Regions from separate parts of the Variovorax sp. Soil_C_19 genome, predicted to be linked through region 1. Evidence: riboswitches for the same ligand, from Rfam matches in the RefSeq annotation. Region 1 holds a riboswitch; the other holds the start of a gene.
The links. Region 1 has a riboswitch for glycine ahead of gcvT (glycine cleavage system aminomethyltransferase GcvT). Riboswitches for the same ligand answer to the same signal wherever they lie in the genome.
Positions count from the first base shown of each region.

Region 2: it holds a riboswitch for glycine, as region 1 does, so the genes downstream of both, AC3A6R_RS19895 (D-amino acid dehydrogenase) here and gcvT (glycine cleavage system aminomethyltransferase GcvT) in region 1, are expected to answer to the same signal.

Region 1 is NZ_JBDGIV010000019.1:8,640-20,616, forward strand. Features, by position in the region: gene gcvP (aminomethyl-transferring glycine dehydrogenase) at 12-2,921, opposite strand; gene gcvH (glycine cleavage system protein GcvH) at 2,998-3,369, opposite strand; gene gcvT (glycine cleavage system aminomethyltransferase GcvT) at 3,408-4,580, opposite strand; glycine riboswitch at 4,628-4,742, opposite strand; glycine riboswitch at 4,755-4,845, opposite strand; partial or broken gene AC3A6R_RS24555 (LysR family transcriptional regulator) at 4,881-5,783, opposite strand; gene AC3A6R_RS24560 (amidase) at 5,900-7,372, shown strand; gene AC3A6R_RS24565 (Bug family tripartite tricarboxylate transporter substrate binding protein) at 7,428-8,414, shown strand; gene AC3A6R_RS24570 (hypothetical protein) at 8,446-8,958, opposite strand; gene AC3A6R_RS24575 (DUF4019 domain-containing protein) at 9,062-9,940, opposite strand; gene AC3A6R_RS24580 (TRAP transporter large permease) at 9,982-11,259, opposite strand; gene AC3A6R_RS24585 (TRAP transporter small permease) at 11,256-11,750, opposite strand; gene AC3A6R_RS24590 (TRAP transporter substrate-binding protein) at 11,850-11,977, opposite strand, start outside.
Region 2 is NZ_JBDGIV010000011.1:76,229-88,205, forward strand. Features, by position in the region: gene AC3A6R_RS19865 (aminotransferase-like domain-containing protein) at 1-878, opposite strand, end outside; gene AC3A6R_RS19870 (DMT family transporter) at 917-1,861, opposite strand; gene AC3A6R_RS19875 (LysE family translocator) at 1,858-2,457, opposite strand; gene AC3A6R_RS19880 (aminotransferase-like domain-containing protein) at 2,559-3,974, shown strand; gene AC3A6R_RS19885 (PhaM family polyhydroxyalkanoate granule multifunctional regulatory protein) at 4,063-4,722, shown strand; gene AC3A6R_RS19890 (FIST signal transduction protein) at 4,769-6,049, shown strand; gene AC3A6R_RS19895 (D-amino acid dehydrogenase) at 6,081-7,397, opposite strand; glycine riboswitch at 7,486-7,591, opposite strand; glycine riboswitch at 7,595-7,691, opposite strand; gene rfbB (dTDP-glucose 4,6-dehydratase) at 7,785-8,855, shown strand; gene rfbD (dTDP-4-dehydrorhamnose reductase) at 8,852-9,742, shown strand; gene rfbA (glucose-1-phosphate thymidylyltransferase RfbA) at 9,772-10,668, shown strand; gene rfbC (dTDP-4-dehydrorhamnose 3,5-epimerase) at 10,665-11,213, shown strand; gene AC3A6R_RS19920 (GDP-mannose 4,6-dehydratase) at 11,206-11,977, opposite strand, start outside.

The DNA of each region.
Region 1 (11,977 bases):
CCGCCAAGCGCTCAGGCGGCGGCTTCGGCTTCCTGGTAATCGCCCACGGGCAGGCAGCTGCAGAACAGGTTGCGGTCGCCATAGACGTTGTCGACGCGGCCCACGGGCGGCCAGTACTTGGCGTCCTTCAGCGCGGCCAGCGGATAGGCGCCGAGTTCGCGCGCATACGGATGCGTCCATTCGCTCGCAACCAGGCTGGCGGCGGTGTGCGGCGCATGCTTGAGCGGGTTGTCGTCCTTTGGCCAGACGCCTTCCTCGATGCGGCGGATCTCGCCGCGGATCGCGATCATCGCGTCGATGAAGCGATCGAGTTCGGCCAGCGGTTCGCTCTCGGTCGGCTCGACCATCAAGGTGCCCGGCACCGGGAAGCTCAGCGTGGGCGCGTGGAAGCCGTAGTCGATCAGGCGCTTGGCCACGTCTTCGGCGGTGACGCCGCTGGTCTCCTTGAGCGGGCGCAGGTCGAGGATGCACTCGTGCGCGACATGCCCGTTGGGGCTGGCGTAGAGCGTGGGGTAGTGCTCCTTGAGCCGCGCGCTGATGTAGTTGGCGCTCAGGATCGCGGTCTCGGTGGCGGCCTGCAGGCCCTTGGCGCCCATCATTCGGCAGTACATCCAGCTGATCGGCAGCACTGCGGCATTGCCCAAGGGCGCAGCGGAAACGGCGCCTACGCCATTGCCCGCGGCGCCGGCCGTCGCATGCCCCGGCAGGTACGGCACCAAGTCCTCGACCACGCACACCGGCCCCACGCCCGGACCGCCGCCGCCGTGCGGGATGCAGAAGGTCTTGTGCAGGTTGAGGTGGCTCACGTCGCCGCCGAATTCGCCGGGCGCGGCCACGCCGACCAGCGCGTTCATGTTGGCGCCGTCGACGTACACGCGGCCGCCGTGTTCGTGCACCAGTTCGCAGAGTTCCTTCACGCGGGTCTCGAACACGCCGTGCGTGCTGGGATACGTGATCATCACCGCGGCCAGGTTGGCGCTGTGCTTCTCGCAGGCGCGCCTCAGGTCGTCCATGTCGACGTTGCCCTGCGCGTCGCAGGCCGTCACCACCACCTGCAGGCCCACCATCTGTGCGCTCGCGGGGTTGGTGCCATGCGCCGACGACGGAATCAGGCAGATGTTGCGGTGTCCCTGGCCGTTGGCTTCCTGGAACGCTCGGATCGCGAGCAGGCCCGCGTATTCGCCCTGCGAGCCCGCATTGGGCTGCAGGCTGATGCCCGCGTAGCCGGTGGCTTCGCAGAGCCAGGCGCGCAGCTGGGCGTCGAGCTGGGCGTAGCCCGCGAGCTGCTCGGCGGGCGCGAACGGATGGATGTTCGCGAACTCGGGCCAGGTGATGGGGATCATCTCGCTGGTCGCATTGAGCTTCATGGTGCAGCTGCCGAGCGGGATCATGCTGCGGTCGAGCGCCAGATCCTTGTCGGACAGGCTGCGGATGTAGCGCAGCATCGCCGTCTCGCTCTTGTGCGTGTTGAACACCGGGTGCGCGAGAAAGGCGCTGGTGCGGCGCAGGTCGTCGGGCAGTCGCGGCGCGGTGCCGGCGAGTTCGTCGAAGCGCGGCATCGGCGTGCCGGCGGGCACGAACAGCGCCCAGAGCGTCTCGATGTCGGCGCGCGTGGTGGTCTCGTCGAGCGAGATGCCCAGGTGCTGCTGCAGACGCTGGCGCAGGTTGATGCCGCCGGCCTCGGCGCGCTCGACGATCTTCTGCGTGTCGTCGCCGGTGTGGATCGTCAGCGAATCGAACGCGGTGGCATTGACCACTTCGCGGCCCATCTGCGCGAAGCCTTGCGCGAGGATCGCGGTGAGCGCGGCCACGCGCTGCGCGATGCGCGTAAGGCCGTCGGGTCCGTGGTAGACGGCGTACATGCTCGCCACCACGGCCGGCAGCACCTGCGCGGTGCAGATGTTGGACGTGGCCTTCTCGCGCCGGATGTGCTGCTCGCGCGTTTGCAGCGCGAGGCGGTAGGCCGGACGCCCGTGCGCATCGACGCTCACGCCGACCAGCCGGCCGGGCAGCGAGCGCTTGAATTCGTCACGGCAGGCCAGGTAGGCCGCGTGCGGGCCGCCGTTGCACATCGGCATGCCGAAGCGCTGCGTGGTGCCGCAGACGATGTCGGCGTCCCATTCGCCGGGCGGCGCGAGGAGCGTGAGCGCGAGCAGGTCGGCGGCCACGCAGAAGGCGGCGTCGCACTGGTGGGCATGGCCCGCGAGCGGGCGCAGGTCGTGCACATGGCCGGTGGTGGCCGGGTACTGCGCGAGCACGCCGAAGAAGTCGCAGCTCGCCATCAGGTGCGGCAGCGTCTCGGACGCCGTGCTCACCTTCACTTCGATGCCCAGCGGCGCGGCACGCGTGCGGATGACCTCGATCGTCTGCGGATGGCAGTCGCCCGAGACCAGGAACACGTTGCTCTTGCTCTTGACGCTGCGCCGGGCGAGCGTCATGGCCTCGGCCGCGGCCGTGGCCTCGTCGAGCATGGAGGCGTTGGCGATGGCCATGCCCGTCAGGTCGCACACCATCGTTTGGAAATTGAGCAGGGCCTCCATGCGCCCTTGCGAGATCTCGGCCTGGTAGGGCGTGTAGGCGGTGTACCAGGCGGGGTTCTCGAGCACGTTGCGCAGGATCACGCCGGGCGTGTGGGTGCCGTAGTAGCCCTGGCCGATGAAGCTCTTGCACACCTTGTTCTTCGCCGCGATGGCCTTCATCTCGGCCAGCGCGTCCGCTTCGCTGGCGGGCGCCGGCAGCCGCATCGGGCGGGCGCGGCGAATCGCCGCGGGCACGATGCCGTCGATGAGCTCCGCACGCGTGGCCGAGCCGATCACCGGCAGCATGCGCGCTTCGTCGGCCGCATCGATGCCGATGTGGCGGGCGAGGAATTCCTCGGCATTCTCGAGTTCTTGCAGGGAGGGGAGGGAAGGGGTGGGCATGGCGGTGTCGGGGGGAAAAGGCAAGGGCGGGGCTGCCGGACGCGTCGCGTGCGGCCAGCCCGTCTTCAGCGGTGCATCAGGACTCGGCTGCGAACTGGTCGTAGGAGGCGGCGTCGAGCAGCGCGTCGAGCTGCGCAGGTTCGCTGAGCTTGACCTTGAAGAACCAGCCCGCGGCCAGCGGGTCGCTGTTGGCGAGCGAAGGATCGGCGCGCAGCGCCTCGTTCACTTCGGTGATCTCGCCCGACACGGGCATGAACACGTCGGCCGCGGCCTTCACCGATTCGACGACACCGGCCACTTCGCCCTGCGCGAAGGTCTTGCCCACGTCGGGCAGGTCGACGAACACCACGTCGCCGAGCGCATCCTGCGCATGCACGGTGATGCCGACGGTGGCCGCGTCGCCTTCGGCCGAGACCCATTCGTGGTCCTTGGTGTACTTGATGGTCATGTGAAAAAACTCCTCGTGGAAAAAATGAAATGCCGAGCTCAGCCGCGGTAGTAGCGCGTGGGCACGAAAGGCATGGCCGAGACTTCCATCGGAACGGGCTTGCCCCGCACGATGGCCTGCACGCGCGTGCCGGGCTCGGCGAAGGCCATGGCCACGTAGCCCATCGCGACCGGGCGGTCGGCCGTGGGGCCGAGCAGGCCGCTCGTCACGAGGCCTATGTCCTGGCCCTCGAACGATTGCAGCACCGTGCCGTCGCGCACCGGTATGCGCTCGAGCGCCACCAGGCCAACGCGCTTGCGCGTGAGCGTGTCGTGGTCGGTGCGGCCGGCCGCGCCCGACGTGGCCGATGCCAACTGCGCCAGCACCCGGGCCGCGCCCGGGAAGCCGCCTTCGCGCGCGCCGCCCGCGCGGCGCACCTTCTGGATCGCCCAGTTGAGCGAGGCCTCGACCGGCGTGGTGGTGGTGTCGATATCGTTGCCGTAAAGGCACAGGCCGGCCTCGAGCCGCAGCGAATTGCGCGCGCCCAGGCCGATCGGCTTGACCTCGGCCTGGGTGAGCAGCAGGCGGGCCAGGGCGTCGGCGTCACGGCCGGCGACCGAGATCTCGAAGCCGTCTTCGCCGGTGTAGCCGCTGCGCGTGACGAAGGCTGGAATGCCGCCGATCTGCACTGCGCCGCCGGTCATGAACACGAAGCGCTCGGCGCCGGGCGAGAGCCTTGCGAGCACCGCGGCGGCCTGCGGCCCCTGCAGCGCGAGCAGCGCGTGGTCGGGCAGGGGCTGCACCTCGCAGCGTGCGCCGATCTTCTGCTGGATGTGCGCGATGTCGGCCATCTTGCAGGCGCCGTTGACGATCACGAAGAGCGAGCCGTGCCCCTCGTTGAAGAACATCAGGTCGTCGAGGATGCCGCCTTCGTCGTTCAGCAGCAGGCCGTAGCGCTGCTTGCCCGGGGCCAGGTCGATCACGTCGACCGGCATCAGCGTCTCGAAGGCGGCGGCGGCGTCGGGCCCGACCAGGCGCAACTGGCCCATGTGCGAGATATCGAACAGCCCGGCCTGCTCGCGCGTATGGCGGTGCTCGGCCATCAGGCCGGCGGGGTACTGCACCGGCATCGAATAGCCGGCGAACGGCACCATGCGGGCGCCGAGCTCGACGTGCAGGTCGTGCAGCGGGGTCTTGAGCAATGGTTGTTGTTGGTCAGCGGAAGCAGCCACGGGGCACTCTCCAAAGGGGCAGTCGAATTCCATGGCGCAAGCCATGGGCCACCCCTGCTGTCCGCTTTACCTGAGAGATTCGCCCCACGATCGGGGTTTGCTCCTTCGGTGGGCCGTCGCCGCAAACGCGCGCTGCAACGGCCTCTCTCCAGCAAGGAAGCGACGGCGTTCGCTGTCGCTGTGTCAGTCCTTTTGCCTGAGCGTTCGGGGGTTCCCTGCGCCTTCGGCGGCCTCGCGTGGCGAAGCTCTCTCCTGACCCGGCGAGTGTAGTGGATCGCGCTGCGGGCCGGCCGCGCGGGACGGCGGCAGTTCCGCACGCAGATGGTCGAGAAAGGCGCTGACGCCCTGTGGCAGCGTGCGTCCGGCGAGGGTCTGGACCTCGACGGCGCGGCCGTTCATGCCGCGCTCGCGGATCGGTGCGGCATGCAGCTCGCCGCGCCGCGCACGGTCGCGCACCGTCACCTCGCCCGAAATCGACAGGCCGCCGCCGTGCAGCACGAAGTTGGTGAGCGACTCGAAATGGTTGCTGACCAGCACCGGGTCGAACACCAGCCGCCGCTGGCTGCAGCCGATGTCGAACAACTGGCGCACCGTGTTGTCGCGCTCTGGCAGGGCGATCGGATGCGGATGCATCTGCGCCAGCGTGACGGTGGAAAAGCGCGCGAGCGGATGGTCGGGCCGCATGATCGCGTGGACGGGCGCCGCCTGCATGTGCTGCACCTGGATGTCGCGCTCGGCAGCCCGGCTGTAGGTGAGGCCGATGTCCACGTCGCCATTGCGCACCGCCGCGGTTACCTGGGCCGGCGCCACCACGCGGAGGTGGAACAGGATGCCAGGGTGGCGGGCACGGAATTCGGCCATCGCGCCGGGCAGGAACTCGATGGCGAAGCCGGACGAACTGGCCAGGCGCACCAGGCCCCGGCGCAGACCCTGCAGCGCCTGGATGTCGGACACCACGCGGTCGGCCTCCATCGCGCCGCGGCGCGCATGCGCGGCCAGCAGTTCGCCGGCGGCGCTGGGCGCCATGCCGCGCGCGTGCCGCTCGAACAGCGGCACGCCGAGCAGTTCTTCCAATGCCGCCACCTGCCGGCTTACGGCCGAGGGCGACACGCTGAGCCGCGAGGCGGCCTCGCTCACGGAGCCGCTGCGAACCACCTCGAGAAAGTAGCGCAGCGCCGTGTCCTGCAGTCGGTCGGACAGCATCGAAAACCTTCCTAGGTTTGCGTAAAACGCAACGATTCTTGCAACAAACGGCGATTGTCGTATGGCTGGCGGGCGCTTATTCTGACTTCGTCCCGTCATTTTTCCGCAGGAGAGGCATGCACAAACCCCGATCGGCCACGCCGGCGCCGGTGGCTTCGGCCATCGTGGAACTCAGCGCCACAGCGCTTTCGCATGCCATCCATTCGCGCGAGGTCTCGTGCGTCGAAGTGCTCGATGCCTACCTGGCGCAGATCGACCGGCTCAATCCGGTGGTCAATGCCATCGTGGCGCACGCCGACCGCGATGCGCTGCACGCCCAGGCCCGCGAGCGCGACGACCAACTGGGGCAGGGCCGCAGCCTGGGGCCGATGCATGGCTTCCCGCAGGCGCCGAAGGACATCATGCCCGTGGCCGGCATGGTCACCACGCGCGGCTCGCCGATCTTCCGTGGCCAGGTCACGCCGGCCGACGCGGTGGTGTTCGAACGCATGCGTGCCGGCGGCGCGCTGTTCGTCGGCCGCACCAACACGCCCGAGTTCGGGCTCGGCGGCCACACCTACAACCCGGTGTACGGCGCCACGCGCAACGCCTTCGACCCGGCCCGCTCGGCAGGCGGCAGCAGCGGCGGCGCCGGCGTGGCGGTGGCGCTGCGCATGCTGCCGGTGGCCGACGGCTCCGACATGATGGGATCGCTGCGCACGCCGGCGGCCTTCAACAACGTGTATGGCCTGCGCACCTCGATCGGCTGCGTGCCGCACGGTCCCACCGAAGAGGTCTTCTTCCAGCAATTCAGCGTCGCCGGTCCGATGGCGCGCAACATCCCCGACCTGGCCATGCTGCTGGCCGTGCAGGCCGGTTTCGACGCCCGGCTGCCGCTCACGCACCGACAGGCGAAGGGCAGCGACTTCCTGCAACCGCTGGCGCGCGACTTCCGCGGCACGCGCATCGGCTGGCTCGGCGACCTGGGCGGCCATCTGCCCACCGAGCCCGGCGTGCTCGACACCTGCGCCGCGGCGCTGCGGCATTTCGAGGCGGCCGGCTGCAGCGTCGAGGCGGTGCTGCCGGCCTTCGACCTCGAGCAGTTGTGGCGCGCCTGGATCGACCTGCGCAGCTTTGCGGTGGCGGGCGCCAATGCCGCGCTCTACCATGACCCGGCACGGCGCGCGCTGCTCAAGCCCGAGGCGGTGTGGGAGATCGAGCGCGGCCTGCAGCTGAGCGGCATGCAGGTGTATGACGCCGCGCGCACGCGCTCGGCCTGGTACCAGGCACTGCGCGGGCTGTTCGCGCAGTTCGACTTCCTCGTGATGCCATCGGCGCAGGTGTTCCCCTTCGACCTGGTGCTCGACTGGCCGCACGAGGTGGGCGGCCGCGCGATGGACACCTACCACCGCTGGATGCAGGCAGTGGTTCCCGCCACCATGGCCGGCCTGCCGGCACTGGCGGCGCCCGCCGGCTTCGGTGCCGGCGGCCTGCCTGCCGGCCTGCAGATCATCGGCCCGGTGCAGGCCGACGCGGCCGTGCTGCAGATCGGCCATGCCTACGACGAGGCCAGCGGTCACGCACGGGTGCGAAGCCCCTTGCTCGGCTGACCGCCGTCTCGCCTCTTCCGTTTTTCTTGCCTGCCAACTGGAGCTTTGCACCGCCATGTCTCTCCGTCGTTCCCGTTTCCTCTCCCTTGCGTTCGTCGCTGCCGCGGCATGCGCGGTGCCCGCGATGGCGCTGGCCCAGCAGGGCTTTCCCGATCGTCCGATCAAGCTGGTGGTGCCCTATTCGCCGGGCGGCGCGACCGACATCCTCGGCCGGCTGATGGCCAACGCGATGGGCGAGAAGCTCGGGCAGCCGATCGTGGTCGAAAACCGCCCCGGTGCGTCTACGGTCGTCGCGGCCTCGCTGGTGGCCAAGGCGCCCGCCGACGGCTACACGCTGCTGCTGGGCGCCAGCACCACGCTCACGCTGAACCCGGCGATCCGCCCGAACCTTCCGTATGACCCGCTCGCGAGCTTCACGCCGCTCGGGTTGGTGGCCGACATGGGGCTGCTGCTGGTGGCCGGCAACGACACGCCGGGCAGTTCGCTCAAGGACATCGTGGCCCAGGCCAAGGCTGCGCCCGACAAGTTCTCGTACGGTAGCTTCGGCACCGGCTCGTCGGTGCATTTCGGCGGCGAGATGCTCAAGTCGGCGACCGGCATCCAGATGGTCCATGTGCCGTACAACGGCAGTTCACCGAGCCTCACGGCGCTGATGGGCGGACAGGTGCAGGTGGCGGTGGACACGGTGGTCGCGTCGGCGCCGCTCGTCAAGGCCGGGCGCATCCGGCCGATCGCCGCGCTCGGCGCGAAACGCCTGGCGCTGCTGCCCGACGTGCCGACGATGGCAGAGAGCGGCTATCCCGGGTTCGACATGAGCACCTGGTTCGCGCTGCTGGCGCCTGCGGGACTGCCCGCGCCCGTGCAGGCGAAGCTCGAGGCAGCGCTGGCCGCGAGCATGCGCGAGCCCGGCTTCCAGAAGAAGCTCGTCGAGATGGGGCTCACGCCGGCATGGGGCCCGGCCAGTGCGGTGCGCGAGCGCGTCGAGCGCGAGCTCCCGAAGATGCGGGCCGTGGCCGCGCAGGCCAACATCCAGGTCGACTGAGCAGGGTCTCCGACGCCCGCCGACGACCGGTTCAATGAACGGCCTGTGCTGCCGACGGCAGCAATTTTTCAATGCGCTCGCGCAGCGACTCGGCCCGCTCCGCGCCCGCGGTCTTCTCGACCTCGGCCAGCATCAATGCCGCGATCTCCAGCATCGCCTCGCGGTCGCGCGCCTCGCGCAGCGCGTCGCGCATCTGCAGCGCGAACGCCGGATCGCGCCGCACGAACATGCGCTCGCAGATGTCGAACAGGAACATCCGCGTGGTGGCGAGGGAGCGCTTGCCGTCGAAGGTGTCGGCGGCGTTGCCGGGCGCAGCGGCGGGCGGTGCGATGAGGGCGGCAGGCGCGGGAAACTGCAGGTAGCCGCGGTGCGCGAGCGCCTGCAGCGCCTGCTCGGCGTCGCCGCGGCTCGCGAACAGCGGGGCGAAGTCGCTCAGCGAGCGACGGCCGTCGGCCATCAGCAGCAGCGCGCGTTCGCGCTGCGTCAGGGTGCGCTGGCCGCCCCGGAGTTCGTCGCGTGCCTTGTCGGTCTTGATGGGGAACATGGCGCAACAGCCCTGGAATTCGAGGGCTGAAGCATCGCGGCGCGCGGTGACATCTTGATGAAGCTTTTGCCTTACATGGCGAAGGCTTCGGCGGCGCCCGGACTCAGCCCGCGGTTTCGCGGCGGATGAGCCAGCGGTCGTCCACGCGCTGGAACTCGAGCGTCTTGCGGCTCGTGTCGTTCAGCGCATCGGCGCGGTAGGTCTGCTTGAAGTGCGCGGTGGCGGTGGTGCCATGGATGCTGATGACGAGGTCGTCGACACCCACCTCGATGCGCGACTTGCCCTCGATGCGCTTGCGCCGGTCGGCTTCCCAGCCGCGGCGGTCGAGCTTGCCGCTCGGCACCGCCTCCGGCGCATAGACGGCGAAGTAGCGGTCCAGGTCCTTGGCGGCCCAGGCGGCGGCCCAGGCGCGCACCGCGGCATCGACTTCGGCGATGGCGGTGCCGGCCGTCGTGGGGGGAGATTCCGCCGCTGCAGAAGCAGCCCTGGCAGTCGGTGCCGGTGCGGCCGACGCCGCCGAGGCCTCGGGCCGAAACGCCACGTACCCCGTAAATCGCCAGCGCTTGCCCTCATCGAGCGAAAAGCTGAGCTTCTCGGAACCCGCCTTGCCATCGGCCAGCAGCGTGACGAACTCTACGTTGGCATAGGTGCCGGCGGGCAGGTCCTGCAGGCTGCCGTCGGCGCTGGTGGTGCGGCGCGTCACGCTCTGCCAGTCGCGCTGCTTCACGGCGCCGAGCGTCTGGCGCGCCTTGCGCGTGGTGTCGACGAAGGCGGCGCGCGGCACGCGCGACTTGAGCACGCGTGATGCGTTGTCCCACAGCGGCCCGAAGCGGTCTTCATCCAGCTGGCGCAGGGTGGCGTGCGCCCCTTGCAGCAGTTCGTCGGCCGACCGGCCCGCAGGGAGCTTGTCGGCCGCCGCGGCGCCAAGGGCGGCGGCTGCAAGAACCCAGCCGGCGAGAAGCTGCGTCGAGATGCGATGCATGGTGTCGTTCCCCCCTGTTTTCTTGTACGTGTGCGCGCAGGTCAGCGTGCGTACATCAGGTCGCGCACCGACAGCGAGATCCAGGGCACGTAGGTGATCACCATCAGGCACACCATGATCACCAGCACGAAGGGAATCAGGTGCTTCACTATTCGGTCGAGCGAGATGCGCGCCACGGTGCAGGCCGCGAACAGGTTCACGCCAAAGGGCGGCGTGATCATGCCGAGTGCGAGGTTCACCACCATGATGAGCCCGAAGTGCACCGGGTCGACCCCGAAGTGCATCGCCACCGGCGCAAGGATCGGTGCGAGCACGATGATCGCCGCGCTGGTCTCGATGAACATGCCGATGAGGAACAGCGCCGCATTCACGCCCAGCAGGAACATCGTCGGCGACTTGAGCACTTCCTCGAGCCAATGGCCGATCGCATCGGGCACGCCCGCACGCGTGATCAGGAACGCGAACAGGCCCGCGTTGGCGATGATGAACATGATCACCGCCGACGAGAGCACTGACTTGCGCAGGATGCCGAACAGGTCGCTCGGCTTGATCTCGCGGTAGATCACCACGCCCACGACGAGCGCATAGAACACGGCGACCGCCGAGGCTTCGGTGGGCGTGAAGATGCCGCCGTAGATGCCGCCCAGGATGATGACCGGCATCAAGAGCGCCCAGCCGGCCTGCAGCAGCGCGCGGCCGAAGGGCATGCGGCCCTCGCCGTCGCTCTTGCCCCAGCCCTTCCACTTGCAGAAGGCCCAGACGAACAGCATCAGCGCGCCGCTGATGAGCAGGCCGGGACCAACGCCTGCGATGAACAGCTCGCCGATCGACACTTCGGCGCTCACGCCGTAGAGGATCAGCGGAATCGACGGCGGGATGATCACGCCCAGCTCGGCGCTCGTGGCCTGCAGCGCCGCCGCATACGACGTGGGGTAGCCGTGCTTGATGAGCGCGGGGATCAGGATGGCGCCGATCGCGAAGGTGGTGGCCACCGACGAGCCCGACACCGCCGCGAAGATCATGCAGGTCAGCACGCAGGTCATCGGCAGGCCGCCCTGCACGCCGCCGACGATGCTCTTGGCGAACTCGACCAGCCGGCGCGAGATGCCGCCCGTTTCCATCAGGTTGCCCGCGAGGATGAAGAACGGGATGGCCGCGAGCGGAAACTTGTTGATCGAGTTGAAGATCTCCTTGGCGGAGATCAGCATGTGGGCGTTCGTCACCTGGATGCCGACGATCGACGCCAGGCCGATCGAGACGGCGACGGAAACCGACAGTGCGAAGCACAGCACCATCGTGGCAAGCATTGCGGAAGTCATTGCGCCGTCTCCAGTTCGAGCCGCTTCGGGTCGAGGTAGTTGCCGACGATGCCGAAGAGCGAGAACACCGCCCCCACGGGCAACGCCATGTAGGCCCAGATCATCGACAGGCTCTCGAGCCCGGCCATGCTCTGCACGCGGCCGCGGATCGCGTAGTCCCAGCCCCACCACAGGATGATGAGCATGAGCGCGAGCGCGGCCACGCTCACCGCCGCATCGAGCAGGCGGCGCATGCGCGGCGAGCTCCAGCGGTACAGCACGTCGACGCTCACCATCGCGCCCTGGCGAAACGCCATCGGAATGCCGAGGAACACCATCCAGATCAGGCTCACGCGGATCATGATCTCGCTCCATTCGGCGGGCTGCTCGAGCACGAAGCGGGTGACGATCTGGAACACGCCGAGCGAGGATGCCACCACGAGCATCACGCAGGCCAGGGCCATGGACACCATGGTGGTCCATCGCTCCACGCCGAGGAACATGGTTTTCATTTGAAAAAACTCTGACGGTAAAACAAAAACAGGAACGCCCGCCTGGCGTGGTGCCGGGCGGGCGCAGCCTTCAAGCAAGCGCCGGTCGGGGGCCGACGATCACTTGTAGTTGCGGATCTTGTCCAGGTTGGCCTTGCCGAAGTCCTTTTCGAACTGCGTGTTCACCGGTGCCAGCGCCGCCACGAACTTGGCCTTGTCGAGGTTCTCGATCACGGTCATGCCCTTGG
Region 2 (11,977 bases), on a different contig from region 1:
AGCGCGCGGATGGTCGGCACGTGGCGATCGAGAAAACCATCCTTCATCACTTCGCAGACCATGCGCTGCGTGAAGATCGGCGTGTGCAGGTCGACCGCCTGCTTGGCCTGCAGCAGCTTCGGGTAGATGGCCTTCGGTGCCACCAAAAAGCCGAGCCGCAGCCCGGGCGCGAGCACCTTCGAGAACGAGCCGAGGTAGATGCAGCCTTCGGGATTGCGCGCGGTCAGCGGCAGCGGCGGCGCCTCGTCGAACCAGAGTTCGCCATAAGGGTTGTCTTCGACGATCGGCAAGCCCGCCGCGGCAGCCGCGGCCGACACGGCCGCACGCCGCGCCTCGGTCATGGTGCGACCCGTCGGGTTCTGGAAGTTGGGCAGCAGGTAGACGAAGCGCGCCGCATCGTCGGCACCCGGGCGCGCTTTGGCGATCAGGTCGTCGACCACTACGCCGTCGTCGTCGCTCGCCACGCTCACCGGCGTCGGCTCCATCGGGCCGAAGGCCTGCAGCGCACCGAGGTAGGTGGGCGTTTCCACCAGCACGCGGCTGCCCGGGTCGATGAGCGCCTTGGCCACCAGGTCGAGGCCCTGCTGCGAACCGGTGGTGATGAGCACCTGCGCGGGATCGACGTTCCACGGCAGCATGTCGGCCACCGCCTGGCGCAGCGGCGCATAGCCTTCGCTCGCGGCATATTGCAGCGCCGCCTGGCCGTCGTTGTGCAGCACCTCGGCGCAGGCATCGGCAAAGGCCTGGATCGGGAAGGTCTTGGGCGAAGGCAGGCCGCCGGCCAGGCTGATGATGCCGGGGCGCTCGGTGACCTTGAGGATTTCACGCAGCACCGAGGGGTTCATCTTGGCGGCGCGGGCGGCGAGTTTCCAGTCCATGGGGTTCTTCTTTCAGGCAGAGGGTATGCGGTGCGGATTCAGGGTGTGGCGGTGCGCGCCGGGCTGGCGATGGCGGGCTGCGGCTGCGACAGCCGCTTGCCGAGCACGACGGTGCAGACCACGGCGGCGGCGAAGCCGAGGGTGACCACGTCGAGCGGTTCGCCCAAGAGCGGGATGGCCGCGAGGATCGAGAGGAAGGGCTGCAGCAGCTGGGTCTGGCTCACGCGCAGCGCGCCGCCGAGCGCGAGCCCGCGGTACCACGCGAAGAAGCCGATCCACATCGAGAACACGCCGACGTAGACGAAGCCGGCCCAGGACGACGCGGCGATCGGGGTCTGCGGCCACAGCACCAGCGTGGCCGGCAGCGTGACCGGCAGTGCCATCACGCAGACCCAGCAGATCACGCGCTCGGCGCCGAGCGAGGGCGTCACCTGGGCGCCGTAGATGTAGCCGACCGATGCCGCGATGACGGCGCCCACCAGCAGCAGGTCGGCCCATTCGAAGCCGAAGCCGTGGCCCTGCTGGGCTGCACGCAGCAGCGAGAACAGCACCACCAGGACGCTGCCAGCGATGGCGCAGAGCCAGAAGCCCAGCCGTGCGCGCTGGTGCAGCACCCAGGCCGCGACGGCCGCGGTCACGAGCGGCAGCAGCGCCGTGACCACCGCCGCGTGGCTGGCCGTGACCACGCGCAGCGCATAGCCCAGCAGCAGCGGATAGCCGATCACGTTGCCGAGCACGGCCATGCCGAGCGGCTTCCACTGGTGCGGCGCCGGCCGCGGCGAGCGCGTGGCAAGCAGGAACACCGTCGAGAGCAGGCCCGCGAGCGCGGCCCGCCCGAGCGTGACGAACCAGGGCGACAGCTGGGGCGCCTCCTGCGTGCCGGTGGCAAGCCGCGTCATCGGCAGCGTGACCGCGAACAGCGCCACGCCGATCACGCCGAGCCACATGCCGAGCGTCTCGTCCTTGATGGCGGGCCGCTTCATACGCCGAGCATCCACCCGGCGGTGAGCACCAGCACCAGCGCCATCGCGCGGTTGAACCACAGCAGGCGCCGGCCCTTGGCAAGCCAGCCGCGCAGCAGCGCACCGGCGAGCGCATAGACGAAGTTGCTGGCGAAGGCGTAGACCACCATCACTGGCGCCACGATCGCGAAGCGGCCGAGCGGATCGGGCTGGCCCGCGATCCAGCCGGCCACGAGCGTGAGCGCGAGCAGCCAGGCCTTGATGTTGACGAACTGCAGCATCACGCCCTGGCCGAAGCCGATCGACAGGCTCTGGCCGTCGGCCTTGCCGAGGGTGGCGCTGCCGCTGAGCTTGTAGGCGAGCCACAGCAGGTAGCCGATGCCGAGCGCCTTGATGGCGAGCCGCAGTGACGGCACCGCGACCACCAGCGCGCCGATGCCGGCTGCCGACAGCACCAGCAGCAGCGTCCAGCCGACCGGCACCGCGATCACGAAGCGCATGGCGCGCGGCAGGCCGCCGTTGGCTGCGAGCGCGGTGGAGAGCGTGGTGTTGGGCCCCGGCGAAAAACTCATCGCGGTGGCCAGCACCAGCAATGCGGTGAATTCTTGCCAGTTCATTTCTTACACTCTAAACTTTGGGACCATTACAGTTCCAATACAGTTATGCACACATGCGCTGACACTGTATTGGTCTTCCCATCGACACAGGCGCCGCGCAGATGTTGACACGAACCCCCACCCAGTCGCTGACAGGGCAATTGGCCGACCGGCTGGCGGAGCGCATCCGCACACGGCTGCTGCCGCCCGGTGCGCGCCTGCCTTCGGTGCGCGAATGCGCGCGCCAGCAGGGCGTGAGCCCCTACACCGTGGTCGCCGCCTACGACCAGCTGCTGGCGCAGGGGCTGATCGAGGCGCGCCGCCAGCGCGGCTTCTATGTGCGCGATGCGGGGCCCGCCCAGGACGCCCGCTCGGCCAGCGTGGCGCCGAGGGTCATGCAGATGATGGGATCGCGCGTGCCGGCCGACGCGAGCTCGCTGATCCGCAGCATGTTCCACCGGCCGAGCGACAAGCCGCAGCCCGGCATGGGCGTGTTTCCGCCCGACTGGATGGCCTCGACCTTCATGCCGACGGCAGTGCGCCGCATGACCAACACCGCGGCGCTGCAGGAACTCTCGCTGCAATACGGCGAACCGTCGGGCGATGCCGCGCTGCGACGCAGCCTGTCGAACCGGCTCGTCGGCATCAACGTGCCCGCGGCGCCCGACCAGATCGTGACGACGGTGGGCGCCACGCATGCGCTCGACATCGTGAGCCGCACTCTGCTGCGCGCGGGCGATCCGGTGATGGTCGAGGAGCCCGGATGGGCGCTCGAGTTTGCGCGGCTCGAGGCGATGGGCATGCGCATTCTTCCGGTGCCGCGCCGCGCCGACGGGCCCGACCTCGAGGTGATGGCCCAGTACTGCGCGCTGCACAGCCCCAAGCTCTTCGTGAGCGTGAGCGTGCTGCACAACCCGACCGGCTACAGCCTCACGCCGGGCAGCGCGCACCGGATTCTGAAGCTCGCCAACGAGCACGACTTCCACATCGTCGAGGACGACACCTACAGCCACCTCGCGCCCGAGCATGCGACGCGGCTCTGCGCGCTAGACGGGTTGCAGCGCACCATCTACGTCAGCGGCTTCGCGAAGATCCTCGCGCCCAACTGGCGCATCGGCTATCTCGCGGCCTCGGCCGAGCTGAAGGATCGGCTGCTCGAGACCAAGCTGCTGGCCACGCTGACCACGCCCACGCTGTTCGAGCGGGCCTTGTCGTGGTGCATCGACCAGGGCCAGCTGCGTCGGCATTCGGAGCGTGTGCGCATCCGTCTCGACGGGGCACGCGGGCGCGCGGTGAAGCTTGCGATGGCGCACGGCTGCCGCTTCGCGTCGGAGCCCGCGGGGCTGTTCGGCTGGGTCGACACGGGCGTCGACACCGACGCGCTCACGCAGCGCATGCTCGACCAAGGCTACCTGCTGGCGCCGGGTTCGCTGTTCCATGCGCGGCGTCCCCCGAGCACGCTGATGCGCATCAATTTCGCGACCTCGCAGGATGCGGCCTTCTGGAAGGTGTTCAGCAAGGTGCGCGCGGAGCTTTGACCCGTGCGCAACGCTTGTCCGCGCGGGCGAAAAGGCCGTGCGTTGGAGTAAGCTGGCACCACAGGACAACCCCTTCGGAGACCGCCTCATGAGCAACGCCAGCCAGCCCTTCGATTTCAGCCAGTTCGTCCCCGGGTTCGACTTTCTGAAGAACCTCGCCGGGGGCGGCGCAAACCCGGCGGCCGCCCCCGGGCTGCCGAGCCTGGCGAGCTGGGTGGCGCCCACGCTGAGCGTGGAAGAACTCGACAAGCGCATCCAGGAACTCAAGACGGTGCAGTACTGGCTCGAGCAGAACGGCCATGCGCTGAAGGCCACGGTCCAGGCGCTGGAGGTGCAGAAGATGACGCTCTCGACTCTGCGCGGCATGAACGTGCGCATGGAGGACATCGCGAGCGCCTTCTCGAAACAGGCGGCCGCGGAACCCGCTGCCGCCGTGCCCCGGTCGGTAGCGGCAGAGCCTGCGGCGGGGGCCGATGAAGCGCCGGCGCCCGGCGTGGTCGATCCGATGCAGTGGTGGGGCTCGCTGACCGAGCAGTTCCAGCAGATCGCGAACTCGGCGCTGCAGGACGCGGCCCAGCTCAAGGTGCCCGCCATGGCGCAACCGATGGCCGATGCGGTCGGCAAGGCCATGCGCGGCAGCCCGTCCGCAACAACGCAGAAACCCGCCGCCAGGACGGCCGCTGCGAAGAAAACCCCACCCAAAAAGACGCCCACCGCCACGCGCAAGCGAACCACCGGCGGGCGTTGATCTCTTACATGCTCTCCTTCGAGAAAAAGAACGGAAGGCACGCACCATGAAACTGTTTCCTTCCGGCCACGCCACCCATCCGCAATGGCGCATGGCCGCCGGCCTCGTGCTGGCGCAGCTGCGCGCGCAGATGGCGCTGCCCGAATACGCCCCGTCGCCGACGCTCGGCCTGCTCTACATCACCGATCACTACGCCTCGGACGCGCAGGAGATCCTCGATCACCTGAGTGCCGAGCTGCCCGAAGTGACCGACTGGTCGGGCACGGTCGGCGTCGGCGTGGCGGCCAACAACGCCGAGTACTTCGACGAGCCCGGCCTGAGCCTCATGCTGTGCGCGCTGCCGAGCGACCAGTACCGCGTGTTCTCGGGCGTCGCGCCGCTCGGCAGCTCGGAAATGAGCGGTTTCGAGGCCCATACCGCGCTCGTGCATGCAGACCCCGCGACACCCGACTTGCCCGAACTGATCGGTGAAATGGCGGGCCGCACCGACACCGGCTACCTGTTCGGCGGGCTGTCGTCGGGCCGGGCCGGCGCGCTGCAGTTCGCGGTCGGCGGCAACGGCAACATCCGCGGCCATGGCGCCGCGGGCGGCGTGTTCTCGGGCGGGATGTCGGGCGTGGTGTTCGGCGAGGGCGTGCGGCTGGTGTCGCGCGTCACGCAGGGCTGCCAGCCGCTGCGCGCGGGGGCCGGGCGCGAGCGCGTGATCACCGAGGCCGACGGCAACCTGCTGCTCAAACTCGACGGCGAGCCGGCGCTCGACGTGCTGCTGGCGGAGCTGCAGGTGTCGCTCGAACGGCCGCAGGAGGCCATCGACGCGGTGCGCAACACGCTGGTGGGCCTGGCCGATGCGGGCAGCGACGGCATCCGCCGTACCGGCGACCTGGGCGCCGACGTGCTGGTGCGTCACATCATCGGGCTCGATCCGACGCGCCGCGGCGTGGCGATCGCCGACGTGGCCGAAGCCGGCATGCGGCTGAGCTTCTGCCGCCGCAACGCGCAGGCCGCGCGTGCGGACCTGATGCGCATCTGCGCCGAGATCCGCGAAGAGCTCGAGCCCGAGGAGCAGACGCTGGCCACCGCGCGCGCCGTGGCGGCCGGGGAGGCCGAGGCCGCGCCGCATCCGGCACGCCGCATCGCCGGCGCGGTGTACGTGAGCTGCTCGGGGCGCGGCGGTCCGCATTTCGGCGCACCCGGCGCCGAGCTGCAGATCGTGCGGCATGCGCTCGGCGACGTGCCGCTGGTCGGTTTCTTCGCGGCCGGCGAGATCGCGCGGCACCGGCTGTATGGGTACACCGGCGTGCTGACGGTGTTTGCGGCCGCCGACTGAACGCCGAAGTCCGTGTTCGGTCGGCCCTGGCTCAGCCCACGGCCGCCGCCATGACCCCGTGCGCCGGCCGCGGCATTCCCGTGAACGCGAAATCGACTTCGGGCGCGAGCCCGGTCACGATGCGCGCGATCGATTTGCCCGATCCGCAGGCATGCGTCCAGCCCAGCGTGCCGTGGCCGGTGTTGAGGTACAGGTTCGGCAGCTTCGTCTTGCCGATCATCGGTACGTTGCTCGGCGTCGCGGGGCGCAGGCCGGTCCAGAACTGCGCTTGTGTGGTGTCGCCGGCGCCGGGGAACAGTTCTTCGACGCGCCGCACGATGGCCTCGCAGCGCACGCGGTTCAGGTCGCGGTCGTAGCCGTTGAGTTCGGCCGTGCCCGCAATGCGCAGGCGGTCGCCCCCCTCGGCGCCCGGCGAGGTGTAGCGCGAGAACACGAGCTTGAATTCGTCGTCGGTGAGCGAGACCTGGTGCGCCTTCGAGGCGTCCTTGACCGGCAGCGTCACCGAGTAGCCCTTGGCCGGATAGATCGGCAGGCGGATGCCGAGCGGTGCCGCGACGAGCGGGCTCAGCGAGCCCATCGCGAGCACGAACGCATCGCCGCCGATGCGCTGGAAGCGGCCTTCGGGGTCGGTCGCCTCGACATGGTCGAGCCGGCCGCCGGCCTCGCGCAGCGCGGTCACCGTGTGGCTCATGAGGAACTTCACCCCGGCCGCTGCGGCGAGCCTGGCGAGTTCGCGCGCAAAGAGGTTCGCATCGCCCGACTCGTCTTCCGCGGTGTAGGTGGCGCCGGCCAGCTTCGGCCGGATGTGCGCGAGCGCGGGCTCGATGGCCACGGCCTCGTCGGCCGAGATCACCTGCCGCTCGCAGCCCAGCGCGCGCATCTGCTTGGCCGGCGCGAGGGCGGCATCGAACTCCTTCTGGGTCGTGTAGAAGTGCAGGATGCCTTGCGTGCGCTGGTCGTACGCCAGACTGGTGTCGCGGCGCAGCTGCTGCAGCACCTCGCGGCTGTAGGTGCCCAGCCGCACGATCTGCTCGATGTTGTGCCGGGTGCGCGCCGGTGTGCATTCGCGCAGGAACTGCAGGCCCCAGAGCCACTGGCGCATGTCGGCGCGCACGCGGAACAGCAGCGGTGCGTCTTCCTTGCCGAGCCACTGCAGCACCTTGAGCGGGGCGCCCGGATTGGCCCACGGTTCGGCATGGCTGACGGAGATCTGCCCGCCATTGGCGAAGCTGGTTTCTGCGGCCGGCGTGGCCTGCCGGTCGATCACGGTCACATCGTGGCCGAGCTGTTGAAGGTAATAAGCCGAGGTCACGCCGAGCAGGCCGGCGCCAAGAACGATCACGCGCATTTCAGGTACTTCTTTCGAGGTGCGCTTGGATGGCGGCGGGGTCGCTGTGCTTTGCATAGCGAGCAACCGGACGATCGCCGTCCAAGTTGCCGCTCCCCCTGTCCTCGGTACCTGAGAGATTCACCCGCTGCGCCCGCAGCGGGTTTGCTCCTTCGGCGCGTCACGCGGGGTGACGTCTCTCCAGACGGCGTGTCAGTTGGTGCAGTACAGGCCTCTTCGGCCGACCTGAGCGTTTATGGGAGTTTGCGCCTTCGGTGGGACAACGCATGTTGTCCGCTCTCCTGCAGTGGCGCGATTGTATGCGGGCGGCATGATCGCCCTGGCCCGATGGGATAATCGCCTGTTCAATCGCCGGGTGGCGATCGTTCCATTTCAGCAGGGGACTCCATGATCCTGGTAACCGGCGGCGCCGGCTTCATCGGCGCCAATTTCGTACTCGACTGGCTCGCGCAGAGCGATGAACCGGTCGTCAACCTCGACAAGCTGACCTACGCGGGCAACCTCGAGACGCTCGCCTCCCTCAAGGGCGATGCCCGGCACATCTTCGTGCAGGGCGACATCGGCGACAGCGCGCTCCTCGATCGCCTGCTGGCCGAACACAAGGTCCGCGCGGTGGTCAACTTCGCCGCCGAATCGCATGTGGACCGCTCGATCCACGGCCCCGAGGACTTCGTGCAGACCAACGTGCTCGGCACCTTCCGGCTGCTCGAGTCGGTGCGCGGCCATTGGAACGCGCTGCCGGCCGACCAGAAGGCCGCGTTCCGCTTCCTGCACGTGTCGACCGACGAGGTCTATGGCTCGCTCTCGAAGACCGATCCCGCCTTCACCGAAGACAACAAGTACGAGCCCAACAGCCCGTATTCGGCCAGCAAGGCCGCGAGCGACCACCTTGTGCGCGCCTGGCACCATACCTACGGCCTGCCGGTGGTCACCACCAACTGCTCGAACAACTACGGGCCGTTCCACTTTCCCGAGAAGCTGATCCCGCTGATGATCGTCAATGCACTCGCCGGCAAGCCGCTGCCGGTGTATGGCGACGGCATGCAGGTACGCGACTGGCTCTACGTGAAAGACCACTGCAGCGCCATCCGCCGCGTGCTCGAAGCCGGCCGACTCGGCGAGACCTACAACGTAGGCGGCTGGAACGAGAAGCCCAACATCGAGATCGTCAACACGGTGTGTGCGCTGCTCGACGAACTGCGCCCGCGCGCGGACGGCAAGCCCTACAAGGAGCAGATCAGCTACGTCACCGACCGTCCCGGCCATGACCGGCGCTATGCCATCGACGCGCGCAAGCTCGAGCGCGAGCTCGGCTGGAAGCCGGCCGAGACCTTCGACACCGGCATCCGCAAGACCGTCGAGTGGTACCTGGCCAACGGCGAATGGGTGCGCAACGTGCAAAGCGGCGCCTACCGCGAATGGGTCGAGAAGCAGTACGACACGAAGGACGCTGCATGAAGCTGCTGTTGCTGGGCAAGGGCGGACAGGTCGGCTGGGAGCTGCAGCGCAGCCTGGCGCCGCTGGGCGAACTCGTCGCGCTCGACTTCGACAGCACCGAGCTTCACGCCGACTTCAGCCGGCCCGAGCAACTCGCCGAGACGGTGCGCAAGGTGCGACCCGATGTCATAGTGAATGCGGCGGCGCACACGGCCGTCGACAAGGCCGAAAGCGAGCCCGAGTTCGCGCGCAAGCTCAACGCCACCTCGCCGGGCGTCGTGGCTGAGGCGGCGCAACAGGTTGGGGCGCTGATGGTGCATTACTCGACCGACTACGTCTTCGACGGCAGCGGCAGCACGCCCTGGAAGGAAGACGATGCGACCGGCCCCTTGAGCGTGTATGGCCGCACCAAGCTCGAAGGCGAGCAGCTGGTGGCCGCACACTGCGCGAGGCACCTGATCTTCCGCACCAGTTGGGTGTATGCGGCGCGCGGCGGCAACTTTGCCAAGACCATGCTGCGCCTGGCCAAGGAGCGCGACAAGCTGACCGTCATCGACGACCAGTTCGGCGCGCCGACCGGCGCGGAGCTGCTGGCCGACCTGACCGCGCATGCGATCCGCGCGACCTTGCAGGACCCCGCCAAGGCGGGCCTCTATCACGCGGTGGCTGGTGGCGTCACCACCTGGCATGGCTATGCGCGTTTCGTCATCGAGCAAGCGAAGGCGGCCGGCGTCGAGCTGAAGGCGGGGCCCGATGCGGTCGACCCCGTGCCCACGAGCGCCTTCCCCACGCCCGCCAGGCGTCCGCACAACTCGCGCCTCGACACCACGAAGCTGCAATCGACCTTCGGCCTGCGGCTGCCGCCATGGCAGGACGGCGTGGCACGCATGCTGCGCGAGACGCTCTGAACACAAGAAAAGGGAAAGAAGACCCAACAATGACCACGACGACAAAACGCAAGGGCATCATCCTGGCCGGCGGCTCCGGCACCCGCCTGCATCCCGCCACGCTCGCGATGAGCAAGCAGCTGCTGCCGGTGTACGACAAGCCGATGATCTACTACCCGCTGAGCACGCTGATGCTCGGCGGCATGCGCGACATCCTCATCATCAGCACGCCGCAGGACACGCCTCGTTTCCAGCAGTTGCTGGGCGACGGCAGCCAATGGGGCCTGAACCTGCAGTACGCGGTGCAGCCCAGCCCCGATGGTCTGGCGCAGGCGTTCATCATCGGCGAGAAGTTCGTGGCCAACGAGGCGAGCGCGCTGGTGCTGGGCGACAACATCTTCTACGGGCATGACCTCGCGCATCTGCTCTCCGGTGCCGATGCCAAGGACAAGGGCGCGACCGTCTTCGCCTACCACGTGCAGGATCCTGAGCGGTACGGCGTGGTGGCCTTCGACGCCGAGGGCAAGGCCAGCAGCATCGAAGAGAAGCCGGCCAAGCCCAAGAGCAGCTACGCCGTGACGGGCCTGTACTTCTACGACAACCAGGTGGTTGACATCGCCAAGGCCGTGAAGCCGAGCGCGCGCGGCGAGCTGGAGATCACGGCGGTCAACCAGGCCTACCTCGACATTGGCCAGCTCAACGTGCAGATCATGCAGCGCGGCTATGCCTGGCTCGATACCGGCACGCACGAGAGCTTGCTGGAGGCGGGGCAGTTCATCGCGACGCTCGAGCATCGGCAGGGGTTGAAGATCGCGTGCCCCGAAGAGATCGCCTGGCGCAACGGGTTCATCGACCGCGAGCAGCTCGCGCGACTCGCAGCGCCGCTGCAGAAGAATGGCTACGGCAAATACCTGAACCACCTGTTGGCCGAGGAGGTGCGCTCGTGAAAGCAACGCCCACCGCGATTCCGGAGGTGCTGGTCATCGAGCCGAAGGTGTTCGGCGATGCGCGCGGCTTCTTCTACGAGAGCTTCAACGGCAAGGCGTTCGACGAGGCCGTCGGGCGGCACGTCGAGTTCGTCCAGGACAACCATTCGCGCTCGGCCAAGGGGGTGCTGCGCGGGTTGCACTACCAGATCCAGCAGCCGCAGGGAAAGCTGGTGCGTGTGGTTCGGGGCGCGGTGTTCGATGTGGCGGTGGACATCCGCAAGTCGTCGCCGACCTTCGGCAAGTGGGTGGGTGTGGAGCTCAGCGAAGACAACCACAGGCAGTTGTGGGTGCCTGAGGGGTTCGCACACGGGTTCCTGGTGCTGAGCGAGACGGCGGAGTTTCTGTACAAGACCACGGATTACTACGCACCGGCGCATGAGCGTGCGATCGTCTGGAACGATCCGGACCTGGCAATCGAGTGGCCCGACGTCGGCCTCGCCCCGCAACTCTCGGCCAAGGATCAGGCCGCATCGAGGTTCGAGCGGGCCGAAGTCTTCAGCTGACGACAGCGTTTGCCGCGCTGGCCTTTGCCGCCAGAAGCATTCGCGCGAGCGTTTCTTCGAGTTCCGGCTCTTCCAGCGAAGCCCCGTGTCGGGCCAGCAAAGCTTGCAATTTGGAAGGGTCGCCGCAAAGGCGGTGGACTTCGTTGGCTCTGACGAACGCTGGATTGACCTCGAGACGGGGATTGTGCGAAGTCATCCGGGCAAGGGTCTCGACCACCTGCCGCAGAGAATGTGGGCGACCGGAGCAGATGTTGTAGGCCTCCCCGGGCTCACCGTAAGCGATCAGCAGCAAGTAGGCGTCGCAGACCATCTGTACGTCGTTGAACTCGCGCTCCACATCGAGATTGCCCAAGGCGATCGACGGCGAGCGTGCGGCAAAGTGCAGTGCCAGCTTCGGAATCAGGAAGTGGTCGTCTTGTCCCGGGCCGGTGTAGTTGAAGGGGCGCGTGATCACCAGATTCAGGCGATCACGATACGTCCTCGCCATGCACTCCATGGCCAGCTTGCTCGTGCCATAGTGGTTCACCGGTGCCGGCAACTGCTCTTCGCGAATGGGCGACTGCGCCGTGTTGCCGTAGATGTTGGCACTGCTGGCCAGAAGAACCCGGGTCGGAGGTGCCGGCAACTGCACCAGCGCATTCAACAAGTTGGTGGTGCCGACGACATTGACCGCGTAGAAGGCGGCATCGTTGGCGTGCCCGACGAAGCTGATGGCAGCCAGATGCACGACGGCTTCGGGCGCAATCTGCAGCACTTCCTCAAGC